One region of the Flavobacterium artemisiae genome, then DNA from elsewhere that is predicted to be linked to it. Evidence: riboswitches for the same ligand, from Rfam matches in the RefSeq annotation. Region 1 holds a riboswitch; each other region holds the start of a gene.
The links. Region 1 has a riboswitch for cobalamin ahead of ACFSC2_RS12805 (DUF5074 domain-containing protein). Riboswitches for the same ligand answer to the same signal wherever they lie in the genome.

Region 1 (6,075 bases):
TTTGAACACCTGTTATAGCTTCAATACTAGTTGTTGTAATTTTACCAAAATTGTACTGCACATCTGCTCCAACACTCCAATGTGGTTTAATTTTATAAGCCAAAGCAAAGTACACTTTATTTACACCACCTTTTCCTTCAAGCTGTGCACTTGTAGCTCCTTCTGTTGCTGTATTATCATTTAGGATTTTGTATCCTACAGAACTCACAGGAATTAAACCGAAAGAAGCTCCAAATTTACCCATCGGAATTCCTACAGCTAAATAATCAAACGTAGAGCGTTGTGCTTTTTCTGATTGTTCGTTGGTTTTTAATGTCGAAGTTGCGAACGTTCCCCCCACAGTAAATGTAGTCTGTCCCAAACCTGCGTAACTTGCAGGGTTATCAATATTTAAATGGATACTGTCCTGCTCTACTGCTACTCCAGCCATAGATCTAAACTCAAGAGTACCTTTGAATCTTGAATCACCAATTCCGTAAAAAGAATAAGGGGAAGCTGTTCCTTGCTGAGCAAATGAAGCGAACGATATAAGCAGACAAGCGCTTACTATAATTTTTTTAATCATTGTCGATTTTATATTGATATGTTTGGTTCAAACTCTCCAAAAGGAAATTTGAATTGGCAAATATGGTATTTTTTAATCGTTTAGCCAAAAAATCTGCATCGCCTCCCGTTAAAATTATGATAAAATTTGAAAATTGTACGCGATATTCATCGATAAAACCGTCAATCTCATAGACGAAACCATTGACAACACCAGAATGAATCGCCTGTGCAGTGGAGTTCCCAATATAAGATTCTGGCGACTCAAAAGTCAGCAAAGGCAGTTTGGCCGTGAAGTTATGCAAACTTTCATATCGTAATCGAAGTCCGGGAGAAATAGCACCGCCCAAATAATTGTCATTTTCGTCGATGAAATCGTAGGTTATGCAAGTTCCGGCATCTATAACTAATCTGTTTTGTTTTGGAAACTTTAAAGTCGCTCCAGCTGCCAAAACCATACGATCTATTCCTAATGTTTTTGGTGTTGCATATTTATTTGTAAACGGAAATTTGTCTTCGTGTGTCAAAAAATGCACTTTCAGCTCTTTTTCGAACAATAAAAAAGACTCTTTTTCTATTTTTCCGACTGATGCTGCAACCAAATCTGTGCATTTTGGAAACTTTTCTAAAATATTTTTAATTTTTTTTTCGAGTTCATTTTTGTCGAAAGTAAAATTTTCCAAAGCAGTATTACCCTCAAAGACAGAAGCTTTAATTCTGGTATTCCCAACATCGACGGTTAAAATCATATTTGATATTTTGTTTTTGCGAAGATACGAATTGATTTTTTCTTTAAAATGTTTTGCACAAACCAAAAATGATTATATATTTGCACCCGCAACAAGCACGGTACCTTAGCTCAGATGGTAGAGCAATGGACTGAAAATCCATGTGTCCCTGGTTCGATCCCTGGAGGTACCACGAAACCCACTCAAACGAGTGGGTTTTTTGTTTTTTACAACTTTCTGAAAGATTTAACCGCAAAGAACGGAAAGAAAGACGCAAGGGTCGCAAAGTTTAATAATAACTTTGCGACCCTTGCGTAAATCTTAGCTTAGAGAGCTATCGTGATTGCAGTTAAGAAAAACTATTGATGAAATACTGAAACCGCAGGGAAATAATATCCTGAAAAGCTTACTCCCGAAGTTTTAGCACCAGAATCTGCATTAAAGAAATACAAATTATTGTTTGCAAAATTAGCACCAAATCCAGAGTCTACAGTGTTTACAACTAGATTGTTTTTCTTTCTATCGTATCCTATTCCTGCTCCATATAATATATTTACTCCTGTTAAAGCAACAAAAGGTTTCGCCAATGAAGCAACATCTCCTGTATACTTATAAATTTCTTTACCACCGCTGAAACTTGCATTTTTAGCAATAAAAACATCATTTTTAGCAGCAGCGATCGATCCTGGATGCCACGCACCCCAGCTTCCGTATGCTTGGAAACCTAATGCAATTTCGGTTACTTCAAGATTATTCGAATCTATATTTATAAGTTTTGTTCCGCCTGCTGCCCACACTTTTTTATCATCTGTAACGGCAAAACCTACAGCCATTCCTGAAATAGTTTTCTCTACAGCCAAAGTCGAAGCGTTAATAATAAGAACACCTTTTGTGGCTGACAATGCAAAAATGTAATTATTCACTTTAACAATATCTCCCACCTGACCAGTAATTCCATCAACTTGACCGTTTAACTCCATTGTGTTAAGGTTCAACTTAAATATTCCTTTTCCTGAAGTTAACAGTGCTTGATTTTCGTTGATAGCAGCTATTGCACGCCAATCATTGCCGCCTTTTGCCTCGATTCTTTTTTCTTCTTTTAATGAATAAGCGTCAGCCACAACAACAGGACCGCCTACTTTTGAAACTAAAAATAATTTTTTGTTGATGATCGTTCCAAATTCCAATGTTGATGATTCTGGTTTTAAATTTTTATCTGGATTCACTTTTACAAAAACACTGTCTTCTATTGCTTTTGTATCATATCTATAAAAGCCAACTGTTCCTGTTCCATGTCCGAACCAGCCTTCATTAATCATGAAAAAACCATTTTCATAAGCGCCCCACGCGTGTATATCATAAGTAAGTGTTACCTCTCCACCGCTATTTTTGGCAGTCATATTAATTTTAAAATCGCCTCTTTTTTCTGGATTAAAAGTAAAAGTAGAATCAGCGCTTACTACTTTTCCGTCTACTGTCCATTCGAAGGATAAATTATTTCGGTCTTTTATTTTTGAACTTAACTTAAGTGTTTTTCCAATTGTCAAAGTGTCTTTTAACTGCTGTTCGCCGTTTATTACTGGAGGAGCTGTAAAATCATCGTCATTATTACATGAAGTTATTAAGACTGCCAAAGAGGCAATTGCAATTAAATGCCTGAAAAAAAATTGGGTTTTCATTATTAAATATTTAAAAAATTATCACTTGACTTTTAATCGACATTCATTTTAATTCATAGAAATAATTCTACAAAGCAAATTGTACAGCGATTTGTTTAAATGATTTTTAGCAGAGAAAAAGGAAAGTCGAAAACAGAATTGTTTTACGATATCATATTTGCAGAAAAAAATCTCATAAACTTTATTTTGGCTTACGAGAATAGAATAACCAAACAAATACCCGTTCACAGAATGTGAAAAGTACTTGTTCTTAATTCTAGCTTCAACCCCCGAAAGCTATTATTACTATAAAAATGGCAGGTCTTCTGACTTGCTCCCTACACCCAGCCTTCCCTTTCTAATTGAAAAGTGGCATATTAAAGGGTTTCAGTTAATGAGCTTACAGCTGCGGGACAGTTTTGGATTTTCACCAAATTCCCTTTTAATGTCACTATTTATCGAAATATGACAACCATTTTCTGATTCAAATTTTGAGCTGCAAATCTAGTACTTTCTTTTTTAAGAAAACAAGCTGCTCTTGTAATTAAAAACTTTAAAAGAGATCTCAAATTTAATTTATCAAGAAGTAACTTATTAAAGCACAAAAAGTCAACAAATAATTACTTTTTGTTAAAAAAGTATCAAGTGGATAAAAAATTATCTTATATATTCGTAAAACTATATTTTTATCTTTCATTTACTAATAAGATTATAAAGCAGTTTTATGAGCAAAACTTCTACTAAAGGCATTTGGAAAGTGATTTCGGCCTCTTCTATGGGCACCATGATTGAGTGGTACGACTTTTATATCTTCGGCAGTCTGGCTGTTGTTATTTCTACTAAATTTTTCCCGAGTGATAATCCGACTGCCGCATTCTTATCTACTCTTGCTACTTTTGCTGCAGGATTTGTTGTGCGTCCGTTTGGGGCTTTATTCTTTGGAAGGCTTGGCGATATTATTGGTCGTAAATATACTTTTATGGCGACTTTATTATTGATGGGAGGTTCGACTTTTCTAATTGGATGTATTCCGAGTTACGAAACGATTGGTTTCCTTGCTCCTTTATTAGTATTGATTCTGCGCTTACTGCAAGGCCTTGCGCTAGGAGGTGAATATGGGGGTGCTGCAACTTATGTAGCAGAACATGCCCCTGTGGGAGAAAAAGGCTATTGGACTTCATGGATTCAAACTACAGCTACTGTTGGTTTATTTATTTCGCTGATGGTTATTCTTGCGACTAAAAATATTCTTTCAAATGAAGATTTTGATTCTTGGGGCTGGCGTGTTCCGTTTTGGGTTTCTATCGTTATGGTCGGCGTTTCTTATTTAATTCGAAAAAATATGGACGAATCTCCTGTATTTGCAAAAGCGAAAAAAGAAGGAACGACAAGTGCTAATCCGTTAAAAGAAAGTTTTGGAAACCGATACAACTTAAAGTTCGTTCTTTTGGCATTATTTGGAGCCACTATGGGACAAGGTGTTGTTTGGTATACAGGACAATTTTATGCGATGAGCTTTATGAAAACGGTTATGAATGTGGATTCTTCGCAAGTTGATGAATTGTTAGGAATTGCACTTTTAATAGGAACTCCGTTTTTTATTTTTTTTGGATGGCTGAGCGATAAAGTCGGACGAAAGTATATTATGATGTTCGGAATGCTTCTTGCCATATTATCGTACCGCTCTATTTATCAGGAGATGTACAACACCACTTCTTTAAATCAGAAAACTGAAATTGCCGAAAACCTTAAAGAAACTAGCGAAATTAAAGCGGATGGCAGCAGGATAATTACTATTCAAAAAAAATATACTGATGGTACAACCGCTTTGGAGAAAAAAACGTATATCCCTAAAAAAGAGTTGCAAACAAGTATTTCAATTACAATTAATTCGAGCGATAAATGGATGTTAATTTTCTTAGTTTTTATACAAGTTATTTTTGTAACGATGGTGTATGGTCCAATTGCCGCTTTTTTAGTTGAAATGTTTCCAACCAAAATCAGATACACTTCGATGTCACTTCCGTATCATGTTGGTAACGGAATTTTTGGCGGACTGCTTCCTGCCATTTCTACTTATTTTGTAATACACGCCAAAGCCGCCGGAAAAGAAGATTTCTATCTAGACGGTTTGTGGTATCCTATTATTATCGCAGGAATCTGCTTTGTAATCGGCATGGTTTATATTGAAAACAAAAACAAAACTACTCACCTTTAAAATTTAAAAAAATTATGAATGCCGTCAAACAAATTTTAGGGGTTTTATGGATTGCTTTAGGAGCAGCAGCAGCTTATTTCTGCGTATTTGAATTTGGTTTACCAAAACTCCTCTCAGATCAACAAGACGATCTGGTATTTGGTGTAATTATTCTTTTTATTCTAACACCGCTTATCGTTATGGGTTTAGGAACTTTTGGTTATTATTCTTTAATTGGCGAATACAACAAAAAGAAATAAATCAAAAAAAGGTATAATAAAAGGGCTGTTTATTTTCATAATACAGCCCCTTTACATTACTAACCAAACCAAAATCTTAATTTCTCAGGTCATTATTTTTTAATGAATTTTACAACCTGAACTTTATTTTCTTCATTATAAGCTTTTACCAGATATAATCCTGTTGTTAAATCATTTACGTGAAATTGAAAATCAGAATTTCCATTTGTTTTAAATGATTTTACTAATTGTCCTGTTACAGCATAAATTTCTACTTTTGAAGCTGCAAAACTCAATGTAAAATAATCTGCAACCGGATTTGGATATAAACTAACCAAATTTTCTTTTTCAAAATTTTCGATCGCTAAATTAGCTTGTTTATTTCCGTAAATTCTAAATTCTCCAGGGGCTAAATTTATCGGTGAAGTCACATCTGCAACATTTAAAGTGGTATTATCCATTAAATTATACCAAGTTCCAGGATATTGAAAATTGGGTGTTAAATTCTGAGCCGTAACATCAAAATTCGCTAGTATCACAACATCTTTTAACTGAGTTGAAGCTAGACTGCTATTGGTAATTTTAATATTTACTGCCAACGAATTTGCATTTGTCATTGTTGCATTTCCTAAAAATACTGGTTCTACCGTTTTTAAGGTGATCATTTTTACCCAATCGTTATAAATTTTATTTCGATTCGAATCTCCAAG
Region 2 (6,075 bases), on a different contig from region 1:
TGGTGCTGTTTTAGGAAAAGAAAAACAACAGCACATGATTTTTGCTTCGCATGATAAAAGCAACGGTTACCGTTACAACACGGCATTCGAAAACAATAAAATTTTCTACCAAGGAAATGTACAGTTTAATGATGCAAACGAAATCCAAGCTTCTGCAGGTTACATCAATAACGGATTTGGCGCAAATGCTTTCTACGCGGCACCGGGCGACAAAAATTCAAGCGAAGCTGTACAGACAACTTTTGCTAATATTCAGTCAAAACATTCGATTACTGACAGTTGGAAAATTATGCCTAGAGTAACTTACAGATACAATTATGACGATTATCGTTATTTAGGAATGGCAAATTTAAACGTTGGAAGAAGCCAGCACTATACCAATTCGATTGCAGGAGAATTAAACTCAACAGTAAAATTAGGCAAAGGCGAATTGGGTTTTGGAGCTGAATTTAGAAACGAAGATATCCATTCGTCTAATATTGGTGATCACGATCGCGAAAATGTTGGAATCTACGCAGAATACCGAACGAATTTTACAGAACGATTAAATGTAAATATCGGAACTTATTTAAACTATAATTCGGATTACAAATGGCAGATTTATCCAGGAATCGATGCGAGTTACGATATTACAAAAGAGTTTAAAGTAATTGCAAATGTCGGCACAAGCCAGAGAATTCCATCGTTTACCGATTTGTATTTGAAACAAACAGGAAATATTGGAAATACTGATTTAGATTCAGAAAATGCTTTTCAAAGCGAAATCGGATTTAAATTCAACAGAAAAGCTTTGAGCTTAAATGCGAATTATTTCTACAGAAAAATTGACAATTATATCGATTGGATGCGTAATTTGACTACGCAGCCTTGGCAGAGTCAAAATACGGGAGATTTAAGCACAAACGGAGTAAATCTTCGCGGTAATTACAGATTTGATTTCTCTAAAGATTCAAGATTGAATATCGTTTTAGGATACACTTATTTAGATTCAGAATTTAAGAGTTCAAGAACAGAAATATATTCTAAGTATTTAATTTCGTCTTTAAAGCACCAAGTAACCAATACAATAGATTATCAGTATAGAAATTTATCGGTATTATTTGCTACTCGTTTTAACGAAAGAATTACAGGACCTTCTTATTGGATTAACGATTTTAGAGTTAGTCAGTCAATTAAGAAATTCACGATATTCTTAGATGCTCAAAATATTTTTAATACCACTTATTATGAAGTCGGAGCAATTCCGCTGCCTTCAAGATGGTTTACTTTGGGAGCTAAGTTTGTAACGTTTTAATTTTACTTATTTTTTTAGAATTAGTTATTGGATAAAACCCTGCACGAAATGTTTTTTTACATTTTTGTGCAGGGTTTTGTATGTTTTAATTATATCTTTGCGCCTGATTTTGGTCTGTTTTTTCTTAGGAAAAAATAGTTAAAAGGGAATCAGGTGTAAATCCTGAACAGACCCGCTACTGTAAGTTCTATATAAGTCTTTAAACATTACTTATGCCATTGCCCCGCCCTGCGGGATGAGAAGGCCGTTTAAAGATGGAACAAGTCAGGAGACCTGCCACGATCACATAGTTTAAAACTTTCGTGGTATGAAGTTGACGACACAAGATGGTAACCTGCTATAGGACAGCAGGCCTATATCTATGTTTTTGTAATTACATCACCGAGAGTTTTTTTAAATAAATCGTGATGTACAATTTTAGAAAAACACTTTTAGCTTTTATTTTATTATTTCCTTTTTGGCTTCATTCGCAGGCAGTCACAGATAGTTCGCGTGTTTTAAAAGAAGTTATTTTAAAAGGAAAACCTTATCAGGAAGTTATTCCGGTACAAAGTCTTTCGGGTGTTCTGCTCGAAAAACTAGCCAGTCATAATGTGGCAGACGCACTTCGGTATTTTGCAGGAACTCAAATCAAGGATTATGGCGGTGTAGGCGGACTAAAAACAGTCGATGTCCGCAACATGGGTACGCATCATGTTGGTGTTTTTTATGACGGAATCCAGCTCGGCAATGCCCAAAACGGTGTAACCGATCTCGGAAAATATTCGCTTGACGATATGGAATCTTTGACAATGTACAATGGTCAGAAAAGTGAAATTTTTCAGTCGGCTAAAGATTTTGCTTCAGCTTCAGCCATTTATTTAAGAACAAAACGTCCTGTTTTTATTGGAGGTAAAAAAACAAATCTCCTCGTTCGTTATAAAACCATGTCGATTGATTATCACGATCCTTCTTTTAGATGGGAGCAAAAACTGAGCGATAAAGTTAGTTTAAGTATGAGTTTCGAATACATCAAATCAAACGGAGAATATAAATTTAGATACAAAAGAAAAAATCAGGACGGAAGTATTGCCTACGATACCACAGCAACAAGATACAACAGCGATATCGAAGCTTTTCGATTTGAATCTGGTGTTTACGGCAAAATAAACAACGGTTCGTGGGACGCAAAAGTTTATTATTACGATTCTGAAAGAGGCGCGCCGGGAGCGATTGTAGAGAATAAATTCAGAGACGGTTTCAGACAGTTTGATAAAAACTTTTTTGCGCAGGGTTTTTTCACCAAAGATGTTTCAGAAAAATATAAATTTCAGGCAAAAGGGAAATTTGCTTACGATTATACACATTATATTGCCCGAGATACCACTAGTGTTTTAGGCGAAATCGTAACGGAAGGCGCACAATCAGATGACAGTTACTTTCAGCAGGAAGCGTATTTTTCGGCGGTTAATCTTTACAGCATTTTACCCACTTGGGATGTTTCGCTTTCAACTGATTTTCAATATAATAAATTAAACGCTACCAGAAGAGGAATCCAGACTCAGTTTTCTTTCCCTCAGCGTTTTACAGCGCTTGTTGCGCTCGCGACTTCTTACCGATATGAAGGTTTTAAAGTTTTAGGAAACGTTTTGGCAACCCGCGTAATCGAAGAAGTAAAATTTAATGCAAAAGCGCCAAACAAAACCGAATTTACACCCGCTTTATTCCTTGGTTATACACCTTTTAAAAAGTACGATTTCAATTTAAGAGCGTTTGCCAAACGCATTTTCAGAATGCCGACTTTCAACGATTTGTATTATACAATGGTGGGTTCAAGTACGTTAAGACCCGAATATATGAACCAATATGATGTTGGTTTTACTTATAACTTTTCACTAAAAGAAAGCCTTATAGACAAATTCTCCATTCAGGCAGATGCATATTATACCAATACCAAAGACAAGATTGTGGCGGCTCCGACAGGAAATTTATTCCGTTGGATGATGACGAATATTGGTCAGGTAAAAGGAAAAGGAATTGAAACAATTCTCAATCTGGGAACTCATATTGATAAAGTAAATCTCGCTGTCAATCTGACTTATACGTATTCTCAAAGTCAGGATTTTACCAAATTTTCAGGTTTAGAATTGTCTTCTTACGGCGATCAGATTCCGTACACTCCTTGGCACAGTGGTTCTGGAATTTTGAATGCAGGTTACGAATCATGGAACTTCAATTACAGTTTTATCTACGTTGGAAAACGATACAACGGAAACGTCAATAATATTAAAGTAAACGAAGTGCAGCCGTGGTATACGCACGATTTGGCAGTTCAAAAGGCCTTTATTTTCAATAAATACAAATTGAATGCAACGGTAGAAGTCAACAATGCCTTTAATCAGCATTATGAAGTGATTTACAATTATCCGATGCCGGGGCGAACATTCAAATTTATAATCAGTTTTGAAATATGAAAAAGAGCATTATAAAAATACTATTTGGTTTAACCGTTGCCATTTCGCTGGTTTCCTGCCGTGAAGATGAAACAATATTTCTTTCGTCAGACGTAAGTGTTGCGGCGCCGAGAAGTGACGGAAATATAGAAGGATTTTATCTTCTTAACGAAGGTAATATGGGAATGAACAGAGCCAGTATTGACGTTTTTAATTATCGAACGGGAAATTACACGACCGATGTTTATTCGGAACGAAACCCGAATGTGGTTAAAGAACTGGGCGATGTTGGAAACGATATTCAAATCTACGGCGATAAAGTATATGCAGTTATTAATGTTTCGAACAAAGTAGAAGTTCTCGAAAAATGGACAGCAAAACGCATCAAAAAAATTGATATTCCAAATTGCCGTTATGTGACTTTTTACAAAGACAAAGCGTATGTGAGTTCGTATGCGGGTCCGGTTGCCATTAGCCCAAATGCAGAGATTGGTTTTGTAGCCGAAATTGATACGACTTCTTTAGAAATAAAAAGAAAAGTAACCGTTGGTTATCAGCCGGAACAAATGGTGGTTCATAACGGAAAATTGTATGTAGCAAATTCAGGCGGTTATCGCGTTCCGAATTATGATCGAACGGTTTCGGTTATTGATTTGGAAACTTTCACAGAAATCAAAAAAATAGATGTCGGCATAAATCTCTACGGAATGCAGATCGACAGCCGCGGTGATATTTATGTGAGTTCACGCGGTGATTACTACAACACGCCATCAAATCTTTTTGTAATTGATACTAAAACCGATGAGAAAAAAATGCAACTCGATATTCCTGCTTTGGGAATGTGTTTAGTCGACGATCTGCTTTACTATTACAGTGTTTCCTGGAGTTATCTTACCAACAGCAATAAAATTGCTTACGGAATTCTCGACACCAGAACCAAAAAAGTTATAAGCGACAAAATTATTACCGACGGAACCGACAAAAACATCATGATTCCGTATGGACTTCAAGTTAATCCAGAAACCAAAGAAATCTACATTACCGATGCGCAAAACTATGTCGTAACGGGCTATATCTACTGTTTTACACCAGAGGGAAAATTAAAATGGAAAACTACAGCGGGAAATATTCCTGCACATATTGCCTTTATAACCAAAAAATAAAAAAATATGAATTCAAGAATACGTAAACATTTTCGAATAACAGTATTGACCATTTTGGCCATCATGCTCGCAAACTGTTCAGGCGGCGGTGATGACAATCCTGAAACGGGTGGCGAATCGCAGACTAATGAGGTTAAAACACAACGTTTTACGATTTTGACTTTAAGTCCAAAAACAACTGCAAGCTCAGATGCGACTTATAGTTGGTCGGCTGCAAATGTTTCATCAGAAAATTATTCATTGACCAATCTTACTTCAAAAGAAGCTTTGTTTGCCGCTGCTACGGAAGGAACCTATCAGTTTAATGTGGTTATTACAGACAAAGGAACGACTCAAACGCAAAAAGTAACCGTTACCGTAACTGCTGAAGCCAAAGAACTAAAAGGCTTTATTTCTAAAGTATTTGAATTTAAACCAGCACCGGGGCAGTTTGTAAATGACCTCCCAGTTGCCAATGATGGAGATACTGCGGATAGGGTTTTGGGAAGAGCAAATTCATATCTGGCAAAGAAAAACGGAGATCTTATTTCGCTTGGAGCTTTTGGCGGCTATGTTGTTTTTGGTTTTGACCATAGTATTGTAAACGTAAAAGGGAAACGTGATTTCAGGGTTTTAGGAAATGCTTTTTGGGCAGAAGCCAATCCAAATCCAAATGCGGAATTTCGAGGCGGAAGCAGTGAAGCAGGAGTAATCATGGTTTCGTATGATAAAAACAAAAACGGACTTCCAGATGATGAATGGTTTGAAATTGAAGGCGGAGGTCATAAAATGGCAAAAACAATTCGCAATTACGAAATAACTTATCACAGACCTGATCCAAACAAAACGCCGGTTCCAGGAGGCGGAACAGGATCGGTTCTTTTTACTGACATGGAATATATCTATTGGAAAGACAATCAAGGAAAAGAGGGGTATCTGGCGCAAAATAACGCCTATAATCATTCTTTAGATTATTGGCCAAAATGGCTTAAAGATCAGGCAACGATTACTTTTAAAGGAACAAGATTGCCAGATAATGCGGTTGACGAAAGCGGCAACGGAAGCTATTATGTTCAATATGCTTTTCTATACGGATATGCAGATAATGCGCCAAACAACGACGATGATTCTGCTATTGATATTGATTGGGCAATAGACAACAATGGTAATAAAGTCCAGCTTCCAGCAATAGATTTTGTAAAAGTTT
Region 3 (6,075 bases), on a different contig from region 1:
TTAATTCAAAAACAAAATATCCTAAAAAAAGCGATTGAAAATTATTCCGGTCAAGCCGAATTAAAACAACAGCTGGCCTACTTTGGAGGTTTCGAAATTATTCAAATGGCTGGCGGGATGTTAAGCGCTTTTGAAAATAATATGCTCATACTCGTGGACGGTTTTATTTGCACAACTGCTTTTTTAATTACCTATAAAATGAACCCGAAAATCAAACAAAATGCCATCTTTTGCCATTGTTCTGCTGAGAAAGCGCATCAGAAATTATTACATTACTTAGACGCTAAACCTGTTTTAGATTTAGATCTGCGCCTCGGCGAAGGAACGGGCTGTGCGATTGCATTTCCAGTTCTGAAATCTGCTGAAGTTTTTTTAAATGAAATGGCTAGTTTTGAAAGTGCTGGGGTAAGTAAAAAATAAAAATTCAATCTCAATGAAAATATCAATAAAAATCTTTTCCATTTAATGAAAAAAGAACTCCATATTTTTTTTACTTGTTTAATGTTTTACACCAGGATTCCTTGTCCAAAAAACATCACACATCATCCTGATTATTTAAATAAAGCCACACGATATTTCCCTTTTATTGGATGGATTGTCGGGAGTATTTCTTTTCTCGCTTTTTATGTTTTTTCTTTTTTTGTATCGATTGAAGCTGCTGCAATTCTGGCAATAATTGCTTCTATTCTAACAACAGGCGCTTTTCACGAAGACGGTTTTGCAGATGTCTGCGACGGTTTCGGAGGCGGATGGACAAAAGAAAAAATCTTAACGATTATGAAAGACAGCGCTATTGGAGCTTACGGAGCTGTCGGACTCGTTTTACTTTTTCTTTTAAAATTTAAATTGCTATCCGAAAGCATTTCTATCTTTCAAACAAACAATTTAGATTTTCCTTTTCTTATTTTTCTGTTGTTTGTGAATGCTCATGCTTTAAGTCGTTTATCGGCAGTGAGTATCATTTTTACACATGAATATTCTCGTGACGATGCTTCGAGTAAAAGCAAACCTATAGCGCAGCAATATACTTGGAAAGAAGTTTTTGGTTCCTTTTTCTTTGGTTTACTGCCTTTGATTGTTCTTTCTTATTTTTATCATTTGTTTATTCTGATTTTGATTCCGGTTTTTTTGACCCGCTTTTTTTTGGCGCGTTATTTTCAAAAATGGATTGACGGCTATACAGGCGACTGTCTCGGCGCCACACAGCAAGTCAGTGAAGTAATCATTTATCTCAGTGTTTTAATTTTATGGAAATTTATTTAATCCGTCATACCGAAACGGTTTGCGAAAAAGGTATCTGCTACGGACAAACCGATGTGAATATAGCTGAACCATTTGAAGAAGTTTTTAAAAATATACTTTCCCAGTTACCTTCTGAAGCAGTACTATTTACAAGTCCGCTTAAACGATGCGTGATTTTAGCAGACTATATTCAAAAAAACATGAAAATTCATTCTTACCAGAAAGATCCTCGTTTGATGGAAATGAATTTTGGAGACTGGGAAATGTTATCTTGGAATGAAATTCCGCAGGACCAGCTAAATCCGTGGATGGAAGATTTTGTGAACATAAAAGTTTCCAATGGCGAATCCTTTACTGAACTTCACGAAAGAACTGAATCTTTTCTAAATGAAAAACTCGCAAAAGACGTTTTGCATCCAATTATAATTGTGGCGCATGCTGGAAGTATCAGAAGTATCTTATGTCATCAAACTTCTTTGCCATTAAAAGATGCTTTTCAAAATAATGTTGATTTTGGCAAGGTTATTAGAATTAAGCTTTAACAGCTCTTTTGTTTAGAATTTGATTCAAAATGTGAAACAAATTTGAAAAATCGATAGTTTTAACTTTATCTTTGCACAAATTTAAGGTTGTGTTTTTATAAAAAAGCACATTAAAAGGGAATCAAGTATAATCTTGAGCTGTACCCGCAACTGTAAGCTTAGTTCAAAATGAATGCTTGTTGTTACTACAATCCACTGCCACGCCCTGCGTGATGGGAAGGAAGACAACAAGACGCAAGCCAGGAGACCTGCCTTTATAACTAATATCAAGCTCTCGGGAACAAGAGTGTAGAAATTTATGATTTTAAAGAAATTCGTCATTTTTTGTTTTTTATTCATGTGCCAATTTATTTTGGCGCAGCAGGATTCTATTACGAATTTAAAACAAGTTGTAGTTTCAGACAGCAATCTTAAAAAATTCTGTAGTTCTCAGTCAATTCAAGTCATAAGTGATTCGATCATCAATACCAATCAAGCATCACTAACTTCTCTTTTAAACTTTAACACGGTAATTTATTTTAAAGAAAATGGTCTCGGAATGACATCTGGCCCATCTTTTAGAGGAACTACAAGTGCACAGACAGCAGTTATCTGGAACGGTATCAATATCAATTCTCAATTTTTAGGACAGTCCGATTTTAATACTATCGGCACGAGAGATTTTAATTCTATTACTGTAAAAGCCGGCGGAGGAAGTATTTTGTACGGAAGCGGTGCAATTGGCGGCAGTATTCACCTAAATAATGATTTGAGTTTTAAAAAAGGATTTACAAATCATTTATTTTTCAGCGCAGGAAGTTTTAATACTTACAGCGCCAATTATAAAGCCGCAGTTTCATCTGATAAGTACAGTCTTCAAATTAGTATTTCTAGAAACAGCTCTGATAATGATTTTAAATATCCTGGAAATCAAAACGAGAAAAACTTAAATGGGCAATATTATAATACGAGCATGAATACGGCTTTTGGATATAAAATTGATTCTAAAAATACCATTAAATTATACAGTCAGTTTTATGACTCTGAGCGTCATTTTTCTCTAACAACCCCGACTGCTACCAAAACAAAATACGACGATTTTAATACCCGAAATCTTTTAGAATGGGAAAGCAGACTGAATCGTTTTACTTCAAAATTAAGAGCGGCTCATATTGGAGAATCTTATAAATATTTCCCAACTATTACTTCTGATTATTTCACTTTTGGAAAAGTAGAAACTTCTATCCTCAAATATGATTTGGCTTTTGATGTAAATGACAAAATCAAACTAAACACTATTGTGGATTATAGCCGAAATAAAGGCTACGGATCAAGTATTAATGATGTTAAAAGAGAAGTTAGTTCAGGGAGTTTATTACTAAGTCATTTAGTTTCTGAAAAATGGGATTATTCGGTAAGCATTCGTCAGGAATTAACGGACAATTACGGAAATCCATTTCTTTTTTCTTTTGGAACTCGATATTTATTGACTGATTTTTATCGAATAAAACTTAATGCTTCGAAGAATTACAGAATGCCGACTTACAATGATTTATTCTGGGAAGGAAGCGGCAATCCGAACTTAAAACCTGAAACTTCCTATCAAACCGAAATTGGAAACGAATTTTTCTTTAAAAACTTTTCTGTTTCTCTAACAGGATATTATAATGATATTCAGGATTTATTACGCTGGGTTCCTACAGATAGCGGCAGTGATGTGTGGTCTCCAGAAAATACTGATCATGTAAAAACTTATGGAGCAGAAGTTCTTTTAGAATGGAAAACCAAAATAAACAATCACAACTTTACTATCAACGGGACTTATGCCTATACGGTTTCAAAAAGCAAACAGCTCATTGCTGGTGAATTGGTTTACAAACAATTGATTTATGTACCCTACCATAAAGTGACGGCATCAGCATCCTATAATTGGAAAAAACTTTCATCATACTTTCAATATTTATACAATGGTGAAGTTTACAGCACGCCTTTTAACAGCAAAGCTGGAATCGTAAAAGCTTATAATGTTGCCAATCTTGGTGCTGATTATGATTTTGGAAGAAAAAACAGTTTCAAACTTGGCGTTCAAGTTTTGAATTTATTAAATGAAGATTACCAGCCTGTTATCAGCAGACAAATGCCTGGAAGAAATTATACTATATATATTAACCTAAATTTTTAAATACATGAAAAGATTTAATAAACTTTTTTTAACTGTCATTTTTGCGTCGGCTTTTTTTGTATCGTGCAGCAGCGATGATGATGAGACTCAAGCTCCACGTGGTAATTATGATGGAGGAATATTTGTTGTAAACGAAGGAAATAACGGTACTCCTAATGGAACTATCTCTTACCTGTCTGACGATCTTAAGGTTGAGAATGATGTATTTAAATTGGTTAATAATAAAACATCTGGCGACACACCACAAAGTATCGGTTTTAATGGAGATTTAGCCTATATCGTTACAAATGCTTCTAACAAAATTGAACTTGTTAATCGTTATACTTTTAAATCTATTGCAACAATTACTACAGGTTTAATTAATCCGAGATTTATTGCTTTTGCAAACGGAAAAGGTTATGTAACAAACTGGGGAGATCCAGCAAGTTCTTCTGATGATTATGTAGCGGTACTTGATCTTTCTTCAAATACCATAACTTCAACTATTCCCGTTGTTGAAGGTCCAGAGCAAATTATCGAAAATGATGGAAAGTTGTATGTAGCACACAAAGGCGGCTGGAATCAAGGAAATTCTTTAACAATCATTAATGCAGCTACAAATACCGTTGCAACAAATTTTGTGGTTGGAGATGTACCAAGTGTACTAGAAAAAGATAATGGAACATTATATATTTTATGCGCTGGAAAACCATCTTATGCTGATGTAGAAACTGCTGGTAAAATTGTTAAGTTAAACCTAAGCAGTAACACAATTAGCTCTACGATTAATTTCTCTGAGAAAACACATCCTGGATTCTTAGATATCGAAAGCAGCAAACTGTATTATACAATTGGAAATGAAGTTTATACAACTGCAGTAAGCTCTACATCTTTGCCGACCGCTTCAACTTTTAAAGCATCAAAAATCAATATTCCTTATGGTTTTGCTGTAAAAAACAATCAAATTTACTTTTCAGATGCTGTTAATTATTCTGATGCAGGAAATATTTACATCTATTCTTTAACAGGAACTTTATCAAATACACTTAGTGTAGGAATCAATCCAAACGGTTTCTATTTTAACGATTAAACTTTTACTTTTAGAATTGTTTTTGTTTATTCGCAAAAAAGGCTTTCATTTCTGAAAGCCTTTTTCTTTTTCTATTTCTTAATTAGATTTACTAACTCTTGCGGAGCCGTTTCTAAGTACATTCCGTGACGAAGTCCGTTGATGATTTTTGAATCCGTTACGTAAGGCATTGGATTAACTTCTAAATCATTGTCGCTTCTTTTAGCCGTATTACCTGTAATAATCGAGATAGTCTTACTTAACAAAGGCTCTGCAGGATCTCCTAAAACTCCGTAAGTCGAAATTCTCTCAATCTGTGGATAATCTGCTGTTAAACCTTGCTGATAATCTCCAAAACCAGATGCATTAGCAATTTTAAATACTAAAGGCTGCATGGCATATTTATGATTTTTATTCAAACCTTCTTTAGTAACATACGTATCTGAATCATAAACGGTAAATGAACCTACATTTTTACCAGTAGTAGTTTCTCCGATCTGTACAACGCTAATGTAAGGTTTCAAACCATTAATAATCAATTCACTTGCAGATGCTGTACTTGCTGTTGTAATAATATAAATTTTACTTAGGTTTAAGCTGTTTACTGCTTTACCATCAATATCGGATACAAATCTTTCGTTTAAACTTTCTGGACTAAAAACTTGCATCAATTTATCATTATATTGTCTTTTAGAAAATACATTAGTTCCAAACTGTCCAGTAATCATAGTAGCCAATCGAGTCGAAGTACGAACAGATCCTCCTCCATTGTATCGTAAATCTAAAACCAGCTCTGTAATTCCTTGTGATTTCAGTTCACCAAAAGCTTGATTTAATTTTTCATCATAATCAGAATAAAAACCATTATACATTAAATAACCAATTTTATGGCTTCCAGAAGTAATTACTTTATTGATAAAAATTGGATTTTCTTCTAAAACAGTTTTAGTTAAAGAAACCGATTTTCCGTTTGCCACAAATGTGCTTCCGTTATAATCTGCAAAGTTTAAAGTATAACTGTCTTGACCTAACAATTGCTGATAATTAGAAACCGTAAGTTGAGTTCCGTTGATTTTGGTAAA

Region 2: another riboswitch for cobalamin. It lies ahead of ACFSC2_RS08850 (TonB-dependent receptor); the one in region 1 lies ahead of ACFSC2_RS12805 (DUF5074 domain-containing protein).
Region 3: another riboswitch for cobalamin. It lies ahead of ACFSC2_RS03780 (TonB-dependent receptor plug domain-containing protein); the one in region 1 lies ahead of ACFSC2_RS12805 (DUF5074 domain-containing protein).

The regions. Positions count from the first base shown of each region.
Region 1 covers NZ_JBHUDZ010000012.1:478,899-484,973, reverse strand. Annotated here, with positions in the region: gene ACFSC2_RS12820 (hypothetical protein) at 1-565, opposite strand, end outside; gene ACFSC2_RS12815 (type III pantothenate kinase) at 558-1,292, opposite strand; tRNA gene ACFSC2_RS12810 (tRNA-Phe) at 1,392-1,464, shown strand; gene ACFSC2_RS12805 (DUF5074 domain-containing protein) at 1,631-2,950, opposite strand; cobalamin riboswitch at 3,229-3,421, opposite strand; gene ACFSC2_RS12800 (MFS transporter) at 3,654-5,147, shown strand; gene ACFSC2_RS12795 (DUF6814 family protein) at 5,162-5,386, shown strand; gene ACFSC2_RS12790 (alpha-amylase family glycosyl hydrolase) at 5,479-6,075, opposite strand, start outside.
Region 2 covers NZ_JBHUDZ010000008.1:19,029-25,103, forward strand. Annotated here, with positions in the region: gene ACFSC2_RS08845 (TonB-dependent receptor plug domain-containing protein) at 1-1,294, shown strand, start outside; cobalamin riboswitch at 1,388-1,589, shown strand; gene ACFSC2_RS08850 (TonB-dependent receptor) at 1,702-3,747, shown strand; gene ACFSC2_RS08855 (DUF5074 domain-containing protein) at 3,744-4,889, shown strand; gene ACFSC2_RS08860 (cell surface protein) at 4,896-6,075, shown strand, end outside.
Region 3 covers NZ_JBHUDZ010000002.1:413,263-419,337, reverse strand. Annotated here, with positions in the region: gene cobT (nicotinate-nucleotide--dimethylbenzimidazole phosphoribosyltransferase) at 1-420, shown strand, start outside; gene ACFSC2_RS03790 (adenosylcobinamide-GDP ribazoletransferase) at 466-1,263, shown strand; gene cobC (alpha-ribazole phosphatase) at 1,248-1,784, shown strand; cobalamin riboswitch at 1,852-2,054, shown strand; gene ACFSC2_RS03780 (TonB-dependent receptor plug domain-containing protein) at 2,122-3,945, shown strand; gene ACFSC2_RS03775 (YncE family protein) at 3,950-5,014, shown strand; gene ACFSC2_RS03770 (S41 family peptidase) at 5,086-6,075, opposite strand, start outside.